2 regions of the Paenibacillus sp. FSL H8-0104 genome follow, and region 2 is predicted to be linked to the other one. Evidence: riboswitches for the same ligand, from Rfam matches in the RefSeq annotation. Region 2 holds a riboswitch; the other holds the start of a gene.
The links. A riboswitch is a leader RNA that binds a small molecule or an ion and turns the genes downstream of it on or off. The one in region 2 is predicted to bind cyclic di-AMP.

Region 1: another riboswitch for cyclic di-AMP. It lies ahead of NST38_RS07220 (hypothetical protein); the one in region 2 lies ahead of NST38_RS17580 (3D domain-containing protein).

Annotation. Positions count from the first base shown of each region.
Region 1 covers NZ_JBBOTC010000001.1:1,624,713-1,630,171, forward strand. Annotated here, with positions in the region: gene urtE (urea ABC transporter ATP-binding subunit UrtE) at 1-271, shown strand, start outside; gene NST38_RS07195 (hypothetical protein) at 302-937, opposite strand; gene NST38_RS07200 (hypothetical protein) at 965-1,168, opposite strand; gene NST38_RS07205 (urease accessory protein UreF) at 1,435-2,136, opposite strand; tRNA gene NST38_RS07210 (tRNA-Leu) at 2,579-2,661, shown strand; gene NST38_RS07215 (glutathione peroxidase) at 2,809-3,288, opposite strand; cyclic di-AMP (ydaO/yuaA leader) riboswitch at 3,661-3,836, shown strand; gene NST38_RS07220 (hypothetical protein) at 3,955-4,350, shown strand; gene NST38_RS07225 (HAD family hydrolase) at 4,732-5,415, shown strand.
Region 2 covers NZ_JBBOTC010000001.1:3,956,044-3,961,502, forward strand. Annotated here, with positions in the region: gene NST38_RS17575 (polysaccharide deacetylase family protein) at 62-853, shown strand; gene NST38_RS17580 (3D domain-containing protein) at 962-1,636, opposite strand; cyclic di-AMP (ydaO/yuaA leader) riboswitch at 1,639-1,833, opposite strand; gene NST38_RS17585 (amino acid ABC transporter ATP-binding protein) at 2,052-2,774, opposite strand; gene NST38_RS17590 (ABC transporter substrate-binding protein/permease) at 2,761-4,224, opposite strand; gene NST38_RS17595 (M20 family metallopeptidase) at 4,408-5,459, shown strand, end outside.

The DNA of each region.
Region 1 (5,459 bases), 2.3 Mb from region 2:
GTTCGCTCGGGCATTGGCTTCGCGTCCGGGGTTGTTGCTCCTTGATGAGCCGACAGAAGGCATCCAGCCTTCTATCGTGGAGGACATTCGGCAGGTTATTTTGCAGCTCAAGGCAAAGGGGAACCTCTCGGTTCTGCTGGTAGAGCAGAGTATTGATTTTGTACGAAGTGCCGCAGATTACATCTATATCATGGACAAAGGAACCATAACCCTGCATGGGACACCGCAAGAACTGGATATGTCGCAGTTTGAACATCATCTCTCCGTATAGTTGTAGTTAGTCGGCCAGTGGAGAAAGGTTTCAGGAGCGCTTGTCCAGGATATTCGAGTATTTCGGATATAACCGCCGGATGCATTCCGGACAGATGTCATGGGTGAATTCGGCGTGGGTATGCTTCTCCAGATAACTCTCAACGGAGTTCCAGTGTTCCTCTTCGTCCTTGATTTGTTTGCAGACGGCGCAAATAGGCAGCAGTCCGCGCAATGTGCGCACTTCGGACAATGCCTTCTTCAATTGGTGTTCTGTCTTTCTCTGTTCGGTAATATCCATGTGTGCAATTAAAGCAAGATCGGTATCCAGAATTGAATTTGAATAAGATAGAGGGGTGAGTTCTACACGAAACCACCTCTTTTCGTTGTATACAGTATACACGCAGATGTCATATGTATGATTTCGATTAAAGGGTATTCCGCGTTCTTTCAAATTCTGTGCGACAAGTGCCATGTTAGCGTTCTTGCCTCGTTTTGCCCAGGCTTCCGTCAGGTGCAGGTAGTGTCTATGACTACTGTGTATATCCGGGTTTGGTGAGCATTGACCAAGTCCCTGTTGCCAGGCACGGTTACAACTTTGGATAATCCAATTGTCATCAACGATGATGAGCTGGTGACGTATGGACTGGAACGACAGCCTCTCCAGATCGGATGTAACATGTCTCATGGATGAGACCCTCCTTTGGCAGAAATCTTATCTCAGTTCATCTGGAATGTCCAAAATATCAGCGACCAGGTGCCTGAATCGGGTTGCTTTGCGTGTGCCGTGAATGAGATTGGATAAACGATAGGGTGGGATGCCATGCTGTTCACAAAAGGTCTTCTGGTCCACTTGAAGTTCGGTTAGCCGTCGTTTGATGGCCCATCCGAACGGAGTAACTGGTTTTTTCTTGTTCAAAAGGGTTCACCCCTGGTTAGAATGTAGTATTCAGCCGCCCTTTCTTCATGTAGTATATATAGAAATGCGAGCTGTACGTTTCATTATATACGTAAATTCGTCATCTAACAATTAAAAAAGACGGAAAAAAGTGTATTTTGTGATTATAAATGGCGTAAATACGTAAATAAAACAAATAAAATGACAAAAAACACGTCGGCAAGGAGGTTGCCGCGTGTTTTTTAGTTTGTTTGAATGAAGGGGAGCAGGCATGAGGAGGAAGAGGATTAGGCCCTGTAGGCATGAAGTCCAGCTCCGAGCATATGGAAACTGGGGAAAAACGATTTCATGGACATCGAGGTTGGCTGTGCCAGTCCATCCGCAGCCGAGGCGCTGACGGTCTTCCATTCATTCTCCAGATCTGTGGCCAGGCGGACCATCAGATCCTTGGTTGTATCGTTGTTCAGGGGAATGACTTTGGAGGCTTCGGTTATGCAGGCATTCATGGCTGAATGCAGGTAACCAAGGACCGCCTCCTCGACCGGGATGTCGAGGTGGTGGTTAATCCAGGCGTGAACAGTGGAGAGGCAGCCAACCGAATCATATTTGGCAAAGATCTGTTCGAGCTGGCTGAATTCAATCCAGGGGTGCAGAGCGCGTGCGAGTCTGATCAATCGTTTACCCATGGCGGCAGCTTGTTCTCTGAGATCTCCAGGGGTTCGCTGAACATGGACGAGCTTGTCGATCAGAGCTATCCGCCATGTATCCTTGTGATCTGTTGCGGTATAGATGCCTTTGATAGCCATACCTTCAAGACGAACGATGCTCGGATGCAACTGACAACGCATGAATGATTCGAGATCTTCAGCATTACGAATGGTACCCTCCCTGATATGGATATCCATGCCGAAGGAATGGGTGAACCCTCCAACCTGAATAGAGGAATCAAGCAGTTTGACATAATCGAGCAGCTTATTCCCACGGTTCACAATCATTCGCCTCCTGTGTTCGTTAAATGTCACTTAAAGTAACATTTATATTCCTTTTTGTTTGCTTTATGTTTGAGAATCCGAATTATATGATAGTTATCATCCCATAAATGTCCGCTTTTTGTCAATAGTATCCGTTAAATTTAATGTATTAAATCTGGAATTTAATATTTGTGTTATTTTATATAACTTATCGTGTTATTTATGTGGCGAAGTGCAGGGAGGACTATATAAGGAAGGACTATATATAAATGAATCAACAAGATCGGCTCAAGCCGGAAAAGAGGGGATCAAATCTAATGATATGCAGTTCATGGGTAAAGATGACGAGATTATGCGATTTTTGATGAAAATGCCTAGCTGAAAAAGAAGTATTAAATAATACTTTACTTTTAGTTCTGAACCCGGTATAATCAATTCTGTTGCCGATTATTTACGACATGCGGTCGTGGTGGAATGGCAGACACGCTATCTTGAGGGGGTAGTGGGCGTATGCCCGTGGAGGTTCGAGTCCTCTCGACCGCATCATATGAACGATTAAAAAGAAGCTTTCCATTAATGGGAAGCTTCTTTTTTTTGTCTTTTTCGAACAGTATGACATCTGGGTTGAAAAAAGGCCATCCATTACCGGAGGAATGTTGCTCTACCTTCCGGCTACGGGTGGCCTGTGTATTATTTTTGCAGCAAATTCTTGATATCTTCTTCAATCTTGTCCGGTGTTGTTTTGGGAGCATAACGTTTAATGACCTGTCCGTTCTGATCCACGAGGAATTTGGTGAAATTCCATTTGATTGCTTTGGAGCCGAGCAGGCCAGGAGCTTCTGTGCTCAGGTGTTGGAAAAGAGGGTGAGCGCTTGAGCCGTTCACATCAATTTTCTCAAACATGGGGAAGCTCACGCCATAATTCATCTGACAGAACTCGGCAATATCGTCGGAAGATCCTTTTTCCTGTGCAAACTGGTTGCTTGGGAAACCAAGCACTTCAAATGGAGCATCTTGAAATTTGTCTTGCAATTCTTGCAGACCTTTGAATTGAGGGGTAAGGCCGCATGAGCTTGCCGTATTCACAATCAGGAGCACTTTGTCACGGTAGTCGGACATTTCAACTTCTTGACCGCGAAGGGTATTCACTTTGTAATCGTAGACTGTCATCTAAATCGCCTCCATTTATTTACTCTTATATCTTCTATTATATTGGTTGCAATTAAATATTGCAAAACTAATATGGTGTTAAAAGAATCAAAACAGGCAAGTTGTGCAGAATACGTGAATGAATTGCGAAGTGATTTACGCCAGAGTGAGAATTAGATAGCCTTGAAGAGATAGATAGAGTATAACTTTGTTGTAAGCGTTATTATGGATAGGAATTGGCAAAAATCTGCCGATTTGGTGATCTGGGCGGACTTTACACCGACATGGCATGGGTGTATGATTCATAACGTAATTTCAATTTAAACTAAAATGTACTTGAAAAACGAAACAAACGATAATATCGCTCGATCTTATCCTTAAGATATACGAACGATGTTTTAATCGCTGAGTTTCCATTCATTGATGAGTGGAAAACGGGGGAACCAACGGAATGCGCTGTCCAGGACAGTGGGCATTCATGGGGTGAATTTTCCGGTGACAGCCGGAAATAGGGCGACTCTCGCGCCCGAATCCGTCAGCTAACCTCGTAAGCGTTAAAGGGAGAGGCAACAAGCCGTACGCTGGTTCATGGTGTTTTCGCCATGGGTTATTTAAGAAGCGTTCGGGAGGCCTTGGTCCCCCACGCTTCTTTTTTGTTGTCTTTTCACGCCAAGGGAGGAACGAATGATGGATACTGAGATGGTCTTAGTGACTGCTCCAAATGAAGCAGGACGCAAATTTATCAAATTGCTGATGTACAAAAAAATGCCGTTTGCCGTTCTAACCAACAGTGCAGGGGAAGAGCGAAGACTCCGTAGAATCGGAGTAGAACATGTCATTCGCATGAATACGGCTGCAGCTCAAAAATGGTTTTTGCCGCAGGGCAGCGTAGGCAACGTGTTTATTTTCGAGAACAGTCTGAATCTGACCTGTCGTTATTTACAGATCTGCCGTTCATGGACATCGAAATCCCTGTGCGTCATTACGGAGCAGAGTCATCCTAAGGGCATCTATCGGGGCATGGGCGCAGACCGGATTGTATATTCGCTCAATGGGGAAGTTGGCTTTCTCCTCAATGGTTAATGCCATAGCTTCTGATTGCTCAGGTGTAAGGTGCCTGTTATAATTGAATGTATTAGAATCAATTTCAGAATTCACTCAAGGTATTATGAAATTGATTCATCGATAAACGGAAGTTTGAGGAGACTCATGCAGGATGGTGAGTCTTCTTTTTTATGGTTTCTATAGGTTGTTCAAAAAGTCCGCTTTTGATTACGAAGGATGCCTAACGGCATCATCAGCATCGAATATGAAATTCAGCCGAAATGTCCGTGGCTCACGTAGTTTTCCCTACGCTCCGCTACTCCATTTCTAGCTTCATTCCATCTTCTTGGTACTGAAAACCAGACTTTTTGAACTCGATTAGGATCAGGAATCACCTGTGGCTTACAAGGAGGAATTGGCGTGCCGGATGTAGGTGGATTGAAATGGTTGTTTTTTGATGTTGGAGATACGCTGGTGGATGAATGGGAGCCGGTTGATGATATTATCGGACAGTTTGTCCGTGAAGCTTGTGCTTTGGGGTATCCGGTGACAATTGAGGCGGTACGCGAACTGTTCGCGAGCTGTTACCGAAAATATGAGCAATGGCCTATGAGAGTGGCGATTCGCACATTTGTTGAAGACGAGGGGCATCAAAAACAGATTCAGGACAAGCTGAAGTTTCAAAAAGATCTTGAACGTCCTTTTCCTTCAGCAGATTTTGTTCTTCAGCAGTTGTCACGGCATTATCGCATTGGCATTATTGCCAATCAGAGTCCTGGAACGGAAGAGAGACTGGAGAGTTACGGCTTGCGGAAGTATGTTGATGTTCTGGCATGTTCAGCTGAAGAAGGAGTGTCCAAGCCAGACCCTGAGTTATACGCTGTGGCCTTGAAGCAGGCAGGTTGTGAACCGGAGGAAGCCGTCATGATCGGAGATCGGATCGATAACGACATTATACCTGCTCGGAATCTGGGCATGCGTACGATTCGAATTATGCAGGGTTACGGAAGATTCCAGCCAGATCTATCGGATGACAAACGTGCGGATTGGACTGTTGAATCATTGGATCAACTCTTGCCGTTACTGATGCCAAATCAGGATTAGATTCAGATGGTTGTTTATTGGATTGCAACAATAAAGGCTGATCA
Region 2 (5,459 bases):
ATTTTATGGAGCTCCCGGGCATACCAAGGAGAACGTCATTTTGGAAAAGGAGGCCGTTATTATGCGCGTACGCCTCATTATGCTAATGGTTATCGTTATTTTTCTCGGAGGATATCATGCTCCAGTTTCATCGCGGGATGTTTCAAGCCCGCCAAGTGAATCCGTATCAGGTTCGGATTCTGCGGAAGAAGAACAACTGACATTGGGACAATTACGTCAAAAATATGCCGATACGTTCAAAACCAATGGTCCTTCAACCAAGAAGGTTGCACTGACTTTTGATGATGTACCTGATCCACGATTTACTCCACAAGTGCTGGATGTATTGAAGAAATACAATGTCAGAGCTACATTCTTTATCGTGGGTAGTCGTGCTGAGAAACATCCGGATCTGGTGAAACGCATCGTTAAGGAAGGGCATATGGTTGGTAATCACAGCTACAATCATCCTGAATTCAGTAAGCTGTCGATGAATGCCTTTCGCAAACAAATTTTACATACCGGGGATATTATTCGACGTTTGGCAGGATATACGCCCAAGATGATTCGGCCGCCTTATGGAGACATTAATGAAGAACAGCTGAGATGGGCTGCCAAACAACACTATAGCATTGTGAACTGGAACGTAGACTCCCTGGACTGGAAAGGCCTTTCAAAGGAACAGGTGAAAGATAACATCCTCTCTGCCGTGAAACCTGGCTCCATCGTTCTGCAACATGCTGGAGGCGGTGTAGGATCAAACCTGAACGGCACGATTGAGGCTTTGCCTGAAATCATTGAGGAATTGCGTAATCGGGGATATGAACTGGTCACCTTGGACGAAATGTTGGGATTGCCAAAGGCCAAAGATTAAGATGAACGTGATAGAAAATAAATTAGAATATTAAAAGGGTGCTGTTCAATCGCGAATTAGCGACTGGCAGACACCCTGTTTGAATTCATTTAAAATGTTATTTTCTCTCTACTTCAGAATGTACAGCTCGATATCCTGAAATCCAAATGAGCTTACAGACTGTTTGCTACCGGGGATAAAGATATCAATCCGGTGACCTTTGATTGCACCACCCACATCCCGCGCTGTGGCTACAAAAGCCTGTTTTGGCAATCCTGGATGGCTATGACCAGTTACCAGTACTTTGGTTCCGAGTGGAATTACACTTGGATCAACTGCAATCGTGCCCAGTTCAAGGTCATTTCCGAAATAATCGACTGCACCCCATCCTCCATTTTCAGACGGATCTGCAGAGTATGCCGTTGCTTTCACGTTAACGGCTTTGCTGTAATCGAATGTTTTACCCCAGGCTTGAACCACTTTGTTATCTGCGTTAACGTCCAAACTTGCTGTGGTAACTGTTTTGGCTGGGGTCTTGCTCTCCGTTGCCGCAGCGGCTGCAACATTGTTTGCCTTACCGGGAATCGTAATTTTCAAACCACCATAAATGTTGTAAGCCGAAATGTCGTTGTTTGCTTTAACCAACGTGTTGAGTGCTACTCCATATTGTTTTGATAAGGTGTAGAAGGTATCCCCTTCTTTGGCCACATGAACTGAATCGGCGTGAGCCGGAACGGCTTGAATGAGCATTGCTGTTGTCATTAATGCTACTGCTGTTTTGGCTATACGTTTCTTGTTAATCATGGTCTTCCTCCCTCATTGTGCCTGCGAAGTTAGTTGTCGGATTCGGATGAGGAGCCCACCCTATAGGTTATTCGTTACATTTGAAACGTTATGTACCCAATTCACCCCAAGCAGTGTGCTGTAGATCTTCCCCCTGCACAATCTGCATCGTTACATCCCCCACACTCCCTGTCCGGAAGTTTCGGCAGAGTTCAATATATCACAATTTTGTAACCTGAACTTGTAGTAATTCTTACCAAATGGTTTTTAGCATGTCATCAACTGTAAGAATACTGGATAATTCAGAAAAGTTGGCGAACCGACTTCTTTATATTTGGTAACAGAAAAGTTACTTTTCCGAATCCACACGTGATTATTATCCATAAAAAAATAGCGTTACCGACTCGAAGTCAGTAACGCTATTTGATCACATCGTTTAGAGTACTTTCGCAAGAAAATCACGTGTACGTGAATTTTTGGGTGCTCCAAACACCTCATCAGGTGTTCCCTCTTCCACAATAACCCCGCCATCCATGAACAGGATTCGGTCTCCCACTTCACGTGCAAAACCCATCTCATGTGTTACGATGACCATCGTCATTCCGCCTTCTGCAAGACGTTTCATGACATCCAGCACTTCACCGACCATCTCAGGGTCCAGTGCCGACGTAGGCTCGTCAAACAGCATCACATGCGGCTGCATGGCCAATGCTCTAGCAATGGCGATCCGCTGTTTCTGTCCACCAGACAGCTGATTCGGGAATGTATCTTTTTTATCGTACAAACCCACGGTGTTAAGCAGATCAGAGGCAATTTTCTCCGCTTCCTGAGTGGATTGTTTCTTCACTTTAATCGGAGCAATCGTGATGTTTTGCTGTACCGTTTTGTGTGGGAACAGGTTGAAGTGCTGGAACACCATGCCCATTTTCTCACGAGTTGCGTTAATGTTATGCTTGGGGTCCGTGATTGACACGCCTTCAAAATCAATCTCTCCTGAGGTAGGCTGTTCCAGCAGATTCAGACAACGCAAGAAAGTACTTTTACCTGAACCGGAAGGACCGATGACCACGACAACCTCACCTTTGCCAATCGTCACGTTTATGCCCCTAAGCACATCGTTATTTCCATAAGATTTGTGTAATTGTCTAACGTCTATCACTTGCACTCAACTTCCTTTCCAGTCGTCCCAGCAGCTTGGACAAAATGAACGTCATTACAAAGTAGATGGCTGCTGCAATTAGAAACGGACTCAACCCTTGGAACGTAATGTTCTTGACCACGCTAGCCTGATACATAATGTCCACCATACCGATAACGGAGATAATGGAGGATTCTTTGATGATAGTTATGAATTCATTACCGATCGCTGGTAATACAGCTTTGAAGGCTTGTGGCAATATGATATAACGCATCGCGGCGCCTCTTCCCATACCTAATGAACGCGCTGCCTCCAACTGACCACGATCCACACCTTGGACACCTGCACGGAAAATCTCCGCCAGATAGGCACCACTATTGATTGAAAGTGTAATGATACCTGCCTGAAGTGCAGTGAAGTTAATGCCAAAGCTCAGGGAAAAACCATAGTAAATAATCATCAACTGTACCAACATCGGTGTGCCACGGATCACTTCAACGTAAGCCGTACCAATCCAGCGCAAGATTGCAACGTCATGCAAACGGAACAAACAGATGATCAATCCAATAATTACCCCGAAGATAACCCCAAGTGCAGACAACAGAAGTGTGTATCCTACACCTGTAGCATAGAAACTTTTGTACTCCCAGAATACTTGGAAAATATTTTGTGATTTGTTCGCTTTATCCGCCATCAAGAGGCTGGCGTCCGTCACCATCTGATTGATTTTATCTTCGCTTTTCAGTCGCTCCAGTGTTCCATTTACTGCAGCTAGCAGCTCGGTATTACCTTTACGAATCCCGATTGCCGCTTCTGCTTGCTCTTCGTCCGGAACAGCAGCAGCAAGTCCAATGATATCGTCCAGATAACCTGCAGCAACGGTATCTTCAACGATTGCCGCATCAATGCGTTTTGTTTGCAGTTGAAGCACGATATCCGAGATTTTATCCAGCGCAGTAAGCTTCGCTCCTGGAATACTCTGTCCGATCGTTTCCTGAATGGAGCCTTTCTGAACGCCAATCTTCGCATTTTCAAGTTCTGCCATAGTTGGATATTTGTCTTTATCCACATTGCGAACCATAATCACTTGTTTTGATTTATAATAGGTGTCGGAAAAATCGATACTTTTCTTCCGCTCATCCGTCGGCGTCATACCTGAAATCACCAGATCAACACGCCCGCTCTGCAATGAAGGCAGGAGACCGTCGAAGCCCATATCCTCAATCACAAGCTCAGCGCCAAGATCTTTGGCAATCTCTTTGGCGATCTCAATATCGAAGCCGACGATTTCATCTTTGCCATTAATCACTTTATGGAATTCGTATGGTGCAAAATCGGCACTTGTACCGAGCACCAGCTTTTTACTGTTTGAATTATCTGTAGTTCCACTTGCAAGTGCCACAGGAACGGCAGTCGTCAGCAGAATAACAAAGGTCAACAGCATCATGGTGTAACGACTTATTAATTTCAACCTTTTTCTCTCCCCTTACAATACTTTGTATGCTTCTCATGTTGATGACTGAGTCATTATAAAGTACAATGCATGATTATGCAATGCATTTTGACAATACAAATCTTGACTTGTTTCTGAAAAAATAAAGCAAACATGATATAATCAATGAATTATTTTCATTTTTGCATAAGGAGTTTACTAATGACAGCTAACAAATCACAAATTCTGACGGTTATTGATCAATATGCTTCCCGTTTTAAAGCCATTTCATCATATATCGGTGCCAACCCCGAACTGGGAAATGAAGAGTTCCTTGCTTCTGCTCGTCTAAAAGAAGAACTTGTCTATCACGGGTTCACTGTAGAGGCTCCTATCCTTGGACTAGACACAGCTTTTATTGGAACCTATTCAGCCGCTAAACCCGGCCCTACCATTGCGTTATTGTGTGAATATGACGCGTTGCCGGAGATCGGTCACGCTTGTGGTCACCATCTGATCTGTATGATGAGTCTTGGAGCTGCAGTTGGGCTGAAATCCATTCTGGATGAAGTAGGTGGAACGATTAAAGTGTTTGGCACCCCCGCTGAAGAGACACGTGGTGCCAAAGTACCGATGGCGGAAGCAGGTTTGTTCGATGACTGTGACGTCGCTCTCATGGCGCATCCATATTATGCCTACGAAAAGTCAGGCAGCTCGCTGGCTATTGATGCTGTGCAATTTGAATTCCATGGCCGATCTTCACATGCCGCTGCAAGTCCGCACGAAGGTATTAATGCACTTGATGCTGTCATTCAAACGTTCAACGGGATTAATGCATTCCGTCAACAAGTGAAAAGCACCGTTCGGATTCATGGTGTGATCAACAACGGAGGTCAGGCAGCAAATATCATTCCTGACTATGCTTCTGCGCAATTTTATGTACGGGCAGCAACTCGTAAAGAACTGAATATCCTCACAGAACGTGTGATTCAGATCGCTGAAGGTTCTGCTCTCCAGACAGGATGCAAGCTGGTGACATCCAACTATGAAACGTCCTATGACGAGATGGTTACCAATGAAGCATTCTCAGCTGCGTTTAGTCAAAATCTGATGGAACTTGGGATCCCGCAAGAAGAGATTGTGAGTGGTAATGATCACGGCTCTATGGACATCGGTAACGTTTCCCTGAAATGTCCTGCAATTCATCCCTACATTCGTGTTGTAGACGAGGTGCATACACTGCACTCCATAGCCTTCCGTGACCTTGCACTTCA